DNA from 2 places in the Rhodopseudomonas telluris genome. Region 1 is predicted to be linked to the other one. Evidence: riboswitches for the same ligand, from Rfam matches in the RefSeq annotation. Region 1 holds a riboswitch; the other holds the start of a gene.
The links. A riboswitch is a leader RNA that binds a small molecule or an ion and turns the genes downstream of it on or off. The one in region 1 is predicted to bind cobalamin.
Positions count from the first base shown of each region.

Region 2: it holds a riboswitch for cobalamin, as region 1 does, so the genes downstream of both, ACFFJ6_RS00370 (DUF1636 family protein) here and ACFFJ6_RS21115 (FecCD family ABC transporter permease) in region 1, are expected to answer to the same signal.

Region 1 covers NZ_JBHLWM010000008.1:789,092-792,291, reverse strand. Annotated here, with positions in the region: gene ACFFJ6_RS21120 (ABC transporter ATP-binding protein) at 1-711, opposite strand, end outside; gene ACFFJ6_RS21115 (FecCD family ABC transporter permease) at 708-1,739, opposite strand; cobalamin riboswitch at 1,782-1,981, opposite strand; gene ACFFJ6_RS21110 (NAD-dependent protein deacetylase) at 2,121-2,927, opposite strand; gene ACFFJ6_RS21105 (EcsC family protein) at 3,140-3,200, shown strand, end outside.
Region 2 covers NZ_JBHLWM010000001.1:77,000-80,199, reverse strand. Annotated here, with positions in the region: gene bluB (5,6-dimethylbenzimidazole synthase) at 1-272, opposite strand, end outside; gene cobT (nicotinate-nucleotide--dimethylbenzimidazole phosphoribosyltransferase) at 291-1,346, opposite strand; cobalamin riboswitch at 1,443-1,658, shown strand; gene ACFFJ6_RS00370 (DUF1636 family protein) at 1,781-2,230, shown strand; gene cobU (bifunctional adenosylcobinamide kinase/adenosylcobinamide-phosphate guanylyltransferase) at 2,227-2,754, shown strand; gene cobW (cobalamin biosynthesis protein CobW) at 2,756-3,200, shown strand, end outside.

The sequences.
Region 1 (3,200 bases):
TTCCGCGAGTTTCGGCGGCGCCAGCACGGCGTTCGGCGGCCCCATCGCCGCAAGCCGGCCGTCGAGGAGCATCAAGACCTGATCGGCGAATCGCGCCGCCAGCCCGATGTCATGGGTGACGACGATGACCAGCGCGCCGGCGCGAGCCTGGCGCTGCAGCAGCGCCATCACCGAGAGCTGGAAGTAAGGATCGAGCGAGGCGATCGGCTCGTCGGCGAGCAGCACTGGCGCGGCGGTCGCCAGCGCCCGCGCGATGGCGACGCGGCGCCGCTCGCCGCCGGAAAGCTCAGTGACCGGGCGATGCTGTAGCGGCGCGAGATCGACATCGTCGAGCGCGCGGCTCACCGCGTCGTAGTCGCCCGCCTGCAGGCGGCGCGGATCGGCGCCGCCATGCGGATAACGGCCCAGCGCGATCACGTCGCGCACCGGCAGCGGCCAATGCACCGCCTCACCTTGCGGCACATAAGCGAGCTGCCGCGCGCGCTGCCGCACCGGCATGCGGGCGACATCCTGGCCGCCGAGCAGCACCCGGCCCTCGCTTGGTACGAGTCCCGCAAGCGCGCGCAGCAGCGTGGTCTTGCCGGCGCCGCTGGGGCCCACCACGGCTGCCAGGCAGCCACGCGGCAGGGCGAACGAGATCGGCTGCACCAGCACACGGCGGCCGAGACTGACCCGCAGCCCATCGGCGACGAAGTCATTACCCTGGATCATGCCATGCTGCCGCTGAGTGCGCGGCGCTCGCGCACCACCAGATAGAGAAAGAACGGGACGCCGATCAGCGCCGTCAGCACGCCGACCTTGATGCCGCTGCTCGACGGGATCAGGCGCACCGCGATATCGGCGGCGAGCAGCAGCGCCGCGCCGCCGAATGCGCTCGGCAACAGCAACCGGCCCGGATCGTGCCCGACCAGCGGCCGCATCAGATGCGGGATCACCAGACCGATGAAGCCAATCGTCCCGGACACGGCGACGGCAGCGCCAACACCGAGCGCGACGCCGAGGATCACCTGCAGCCGCAGCCGGCCGACGTCGACGCCGAGGCTCTGCGCGGCCTCCTCGCCGAGGCTGAGCACACGAAACGCCTCGCCGCGCGTCAGCAGCAGCGCCGCGCCGCAGGCCATGAACGGCAGTGCCAGCGTGACGTGCTGGAAGCTGCGGTCCTCGAGCGAGCCGAGCAGCCAGAACGAGATCTCCAGCGCGGCGAACGGATTGGATGCGAGATTGAGCGCCAGCGAGGTCGCCGCGCCGGCGAGGCTCGACAGCGCCAGCCCGGCGAGGATCAGCAGCAGCAGATTGGCGCTACGCCCGGCCACCGCTATCAACATGAACACCGAGACGAACGCCATGCCGATCGCCGACAGCGGCAGCAGGAACGACAGCGCGTCGGCAAGGCCGAGCGAGATCACCAGCACGGCGCCGAACGCCGCGGCCTGCGGTGCACCGAACAGCGACGGCGCCGCCAGCGGATTGCGCAGCAGGCCCTGCAGCGCGGCGCCGGCAAGCCCGTGCATCGCACCGATCGACAGTGCGAGGATCGCGCGCGGCAGGCGGATGTCCTGGACGATCGAGCGCTCGGCGTCGCTGCCGCCGCCGAACAGCGCGGTGATCACCGCGCCGAGCGACAGCCGCACCGGCCCGACGCCGAGCGACAGCAGAAACAGCACGACGACGAGGCACGCCAGGATCGGCAGAACCGCCCGATCAGCGCGCACGACGTTCAACGCCGCTACGCGGCGCATTTGAGATCTTCATGGTCGGTCCTCTGTCGGCCCATCGCCGAACGAGTTTCACAAGGACCGGCCGGTCTCCTGGCTCGCGGATTTACGGAGACGACCGCCTTCCCGGCCCGCAGGCCAGTGGCATCGAGGACGCTCCAATCCGCCCACAGTTGCGAGGGCAGCCGCGGCATTGGGGCAACAGCCCCGCACCGCATTCCCGTTTCACCTCTCTGGCGAGAGGCACCGGTCCACTGGCTCGTAAAGCACGCGCGATCCCGCCGCACAATTCAGGGCGCGCACTTACGTAGTCATCCTTAAGTCGAGGATGGGCTCGAGGACGCGCCGCCCTGGTGCGTCAGCGACTGCACTCCGCAATCACCACGCAGATCGCACGTGCTTGGGCTACAGCAAGAACGACAGCGCGGCCTCGCAGCGATCTTCGACCTTGAGGGCGAGGAGCTCATCCGCACGAGTCCGGCCCAGATTGACCGCCGCGATCGGGATGCCGAGCTTTGCAGCCGCCTGCACAAATCGGAATCCCGAATAGACCATCAGGGATGAGCCGACGACCAGCATGGCGTCGGCCTGGCCGAGACTCTCCATCGCTCCGGCGACCTTGTCCTTTGGAACGGCTTCGCCGAAGAACACGACGTCGGGCTTCATCATGCCACCGCAGCTTGGACAGCCTGGCACCACGAAGGACGAGAAGTCCTGATGATCGAGCTCGGCGTCGCCATCCGGCAAGGCCGCGGCATCGAGGTCGGTCCAGGCCGCATTCAGACGGGAGAGTTCGTGCTGAAATTCGGCACGGCGGAGCGTGGCCGAACAGGCCATGCAGCGAACCAGATCGAGCCGTCCATGGAGGTCGACGACCTCCCTGCTCCCCGCGGCCTGATGCAAGCGGTCCACATTCTGCGTCAGCAGCATCCGGCTGTGACCTCTGGCCTCGAGCCGAGCCAGCGCGTGATGGGCGTCGTTCGGCTTGGCTTGCCCGAAGCGCCGCCAGCCGATCATGCTGCGCGCCCAATAGCGGCGCCGGGTGGCATCCTCGGCGACGAAGGCCTGAAACCGGACGGGCGGGGTCCGTTTCCAGCTGCCGTCGGCATCCCGATAATCGGGTATGCCGGAGTTCGTACTGCAGCCTGCGCCGGTCAGGACGAACAGCCGCTGGTGGCCCTCGACGAAGGCCTTGAGATCATCGTTTGCCATTGCCGACGAAGATAGGCACTCCGGGGCCGCGCTGCTACCATGCCGTGCCGGTCGCGGCATGCAGGAGAAGTGCGTGTGAGCGACCGATCCGACACAACCGGTGAGCCACCCGCGACCCTCTTGAGAACTGCGCTGATGCTGCGATCATCGCTCCATGCGGGAACCGCGCCTGCCCGGTTTCGTTCTCCCAGGAACCCGCAGGATCGATCGAATTGTCCCTTGAAGAAGTCAATGAACTGCCCGCATACGATCGTGACGCACTTCGACGCGCCG
Region 2 (3,200 bases), on a different contig from region 1:
ATCTCGTTGCAGCGGACAAAATTGTCGCGCATCCTGGCGCGCATCGGCGCGCTGTCGACGCTGACCCAGCGCCACGGCTGGCTGTTGCCGACCGACGGCGAGAGCTGGGCGAGATCGAGCAGATGCTCGACCAGCGCCGGATCGACCGGATCAGGCTTGAAGCGGCGCACGTCGCGCCGCCACGCGATCAGCTCGGCCAGCTTCTGCTGAAACACAGCATCGAATACCGGCGGCTCCGCATTGAGCCTGGCGACGTCGTGATCCACGCTCATGCTGCTCTCCTGATCGCCTTACAGTTTGCCCGCCAGGACATCGGACAGGTCCGCCACATCGGTCATCAGCCGCGCCGCAGCGCGCAGCAGCGGGATCGCGAGGATCGCGCCGGTGCCTTCGCCGAGCCGCAGCTCGAGATCCAGCAGGGGCCTGGCTTCGAGCGCCTGAAGCGCGAGATCGTGGCCGCGCTCGGCGGAGCGATGCGCGAACACGCAGTAGCCGCGCGCCGCCGGCGCCAGCCGCACCGCGAGCAGCGCGGCCGCGGTGGCGATGAAGCCATCGACGATCACCGGCCGGCGCTGCGATGCCGCGCCGAGGATGGCGCCCGCCATCATGGCGATTTCCAGACCGCCGAATTCGCACAGCACCTCGAACGGCGCGGTCGCCGCGCTGCGCGCGGCCGCCATCTCGATCGCGGCCCGCTTCTTCGCCATGCCGGGCGCGTCCTGCCCGGCGCCGACGCCGATACAGGCATCGAGCGGCGCCGGCCCCAGGCGGTGCAGCAGCAGCGACGACGACGCGGTGTTGCCGATCCCCATCTCGCCGAGCGCGATGATCTCGGCGCCGGCCTTGATCTCCGCGATCGCCAGCTCGGCACCGCGATTCAGCGCCAGCGCCGCCTCGTCCGGCGTCATCGCCGGCTCGCGCGCGGCGTTGCCGGTGCCCATCCGCACCTTGGCGTCGATCAGGTCGGGATGATTCGGCAGTTCGGCGGCGACGCCGGCGTCGATCACCCGGACGTCGACATGACTGCCGGCCGCGAACGCGTTGGCGCAAGCCTTGCCGGCCAGATAGGTCATCACCATCGCCACCGTAACGGCGGAGGGATATTGCGACACGCCCTCGGCAGTGAGGCCATGGTCGCCGGCGAACACCATCAGCACTGCATTGTCGCACCGCGGCTCCGCCGGATGCCGTATCGCGCCGAGCGCGACCGCCAGGTCCTCGATGCGGCCGAGCGAGCCCGGCGGCTTGGCCTTGCCGTCGATTCGCGCGCGCAGCGCGGTTTCGGTCGCGCGGTCCACCGGCGCGATCGTCGGCGGCTGCCAGGCAACGAGAGTGTCTGTCGGCATGGTCGGCCTCTGTGTATCGTGAACCTGCGCAAGTGGCGGAAGTCGGCGCGTACGTCAACACCACCTTCCGCGCGGTTGACCCCGGCGGTGGCCGCAGATACCGTGACCGATGATGGTCCTTCCGCAAGGAAGGTGAAAAGGGAATCCGGTGCGAGCGACGTTGGTCGGCTCAATCCCGGTGCTGCCCCCGCAACTGTAAGCGACGAGCCCGCGCCTCTGCCACTGGGACACTCCTGACGACAGGAGCCTGGGAAGGCGGCGACAGGGCAGCGACTCGCGAGCCAGGAGACCTGCCATCGCGAACAGTGCTTTGGAGGCGTCGGGGCGGGGTGCACCGGACGGAAAGCAGCACGGTGACGCATCCTTCGTCACCTCGCGCGGTCCGACAAAGCTCGAAGCTGTCAGGCGCCGACGGCGCAGCCGCGAGCGAGGGCATGGTGAGCCGCCCCACCGACCAACCCATCATCACGGCTGTTGCCGGCAATGCCGACGGAACACCGCGGCCGACCGGACCTGTGGTGATCAGCGTCTGCGTCTCCTGCAAATCCGCCGACGGCGCCAACGCCGGCACGCCGATGCTGGACGCGATGCGCGCCGCGCTCGGCGACGCCGCCGACGTCCGCGTGCGCCCGGTGCAATGCCTCAGCGTGTGCAAGCGCCCCACCACCGTCGCGGTGTCGAGCGCGGACGGCTACAATTTCGTGTTCGGCGATCTCGTCCCCGAGACGGCCGCCGAAGCCATCGCGTCGTTCGCGGCATCCTATCGTGACAGCCCTTACGGCCTGGTGCCGTGGCGGCAGCGCGCCGAGGTGCTGCGCAAGGGCATGGTGAGCCGGCTGCCGCCGCTCGGCTGGTCGCCCGACGACGGACGCGCGCCGACATGACCGCGCTCGTCTCCACGCTGGTGCTCGGCGGTGCCCGCTCCGGCAAGTCGGTGTTCGGCGAGAAGCTGGTCGCCGGCAGCGGCCTCACCAAGATCTATCTCGCCACCGCAACGCGCAGCGACGACGAGATGGCCGAGCGCATCGCGCATCACCGCAATCGCCGCGGCTTTTCCGGCTGGACCACCGTCGAGGAGCCGCTCGCGCTGGTCGATGCGCTGACCCGCGAGGCCGGCCGCGGCCGCGCCGTGTTGGTCGACTGCCTGACACTGTGGCTGTTCAACCTGATGGAGGCCGGCCGCGATCCCGAGGTCGAGGCCAAGCGGCTGACCCGCTATCTCGGTGTCGCCACCGCGCCGATCGTGATGGTGTCCAACGAGGTCGGCCTCGGCCTGGTGCCGGAGACGCCGCTCGGCCGCGCCTTCCGCGACGCGCAGGGCCGCCTCAACCAGATCGTCGCCGCCACCGTCCCCCAAGTCGTGTTCGTCGCAGCCGGCCTGCCGCTGTGGCTGAAGCAGGAGAACTAACATGTCCGCCCGCATTCCCGTCACCGTGCTGACCGGCTTTCTCGGCGCCGGCAAGACCACGCTGCTGCGGTCGCTGCTGACGCAGTCGAATGGCCGCCGCATCGCGGTGATCGTCAACGAATTCGGCGACGCCGGCTTCGACGGCGGCCTGATCGAGGATTGCGGCGACGCCGCCTGCGCGCCGGATGACATCGTCGAACTCACCAATGGCTGCATCTGCTGCACGGTGGCGGACGATTTCATTCCGACAATGGAGAAGCTGCTGAACCGTGACCGCCCGCTCGACGCGATCGTGATCGAGACCTCGGGCCTCGCCTTGCCGCAGCCGCTGCTGAAGGCGTTCGCGTGGCCGGCGGTGAAGACCCGCGCCACCGCCGACGGCGTCGTCACCGTGGTGGACGCGCTGGCGCTCAGCGAGAACCGCATCCCGCTCGACGACGACGCCA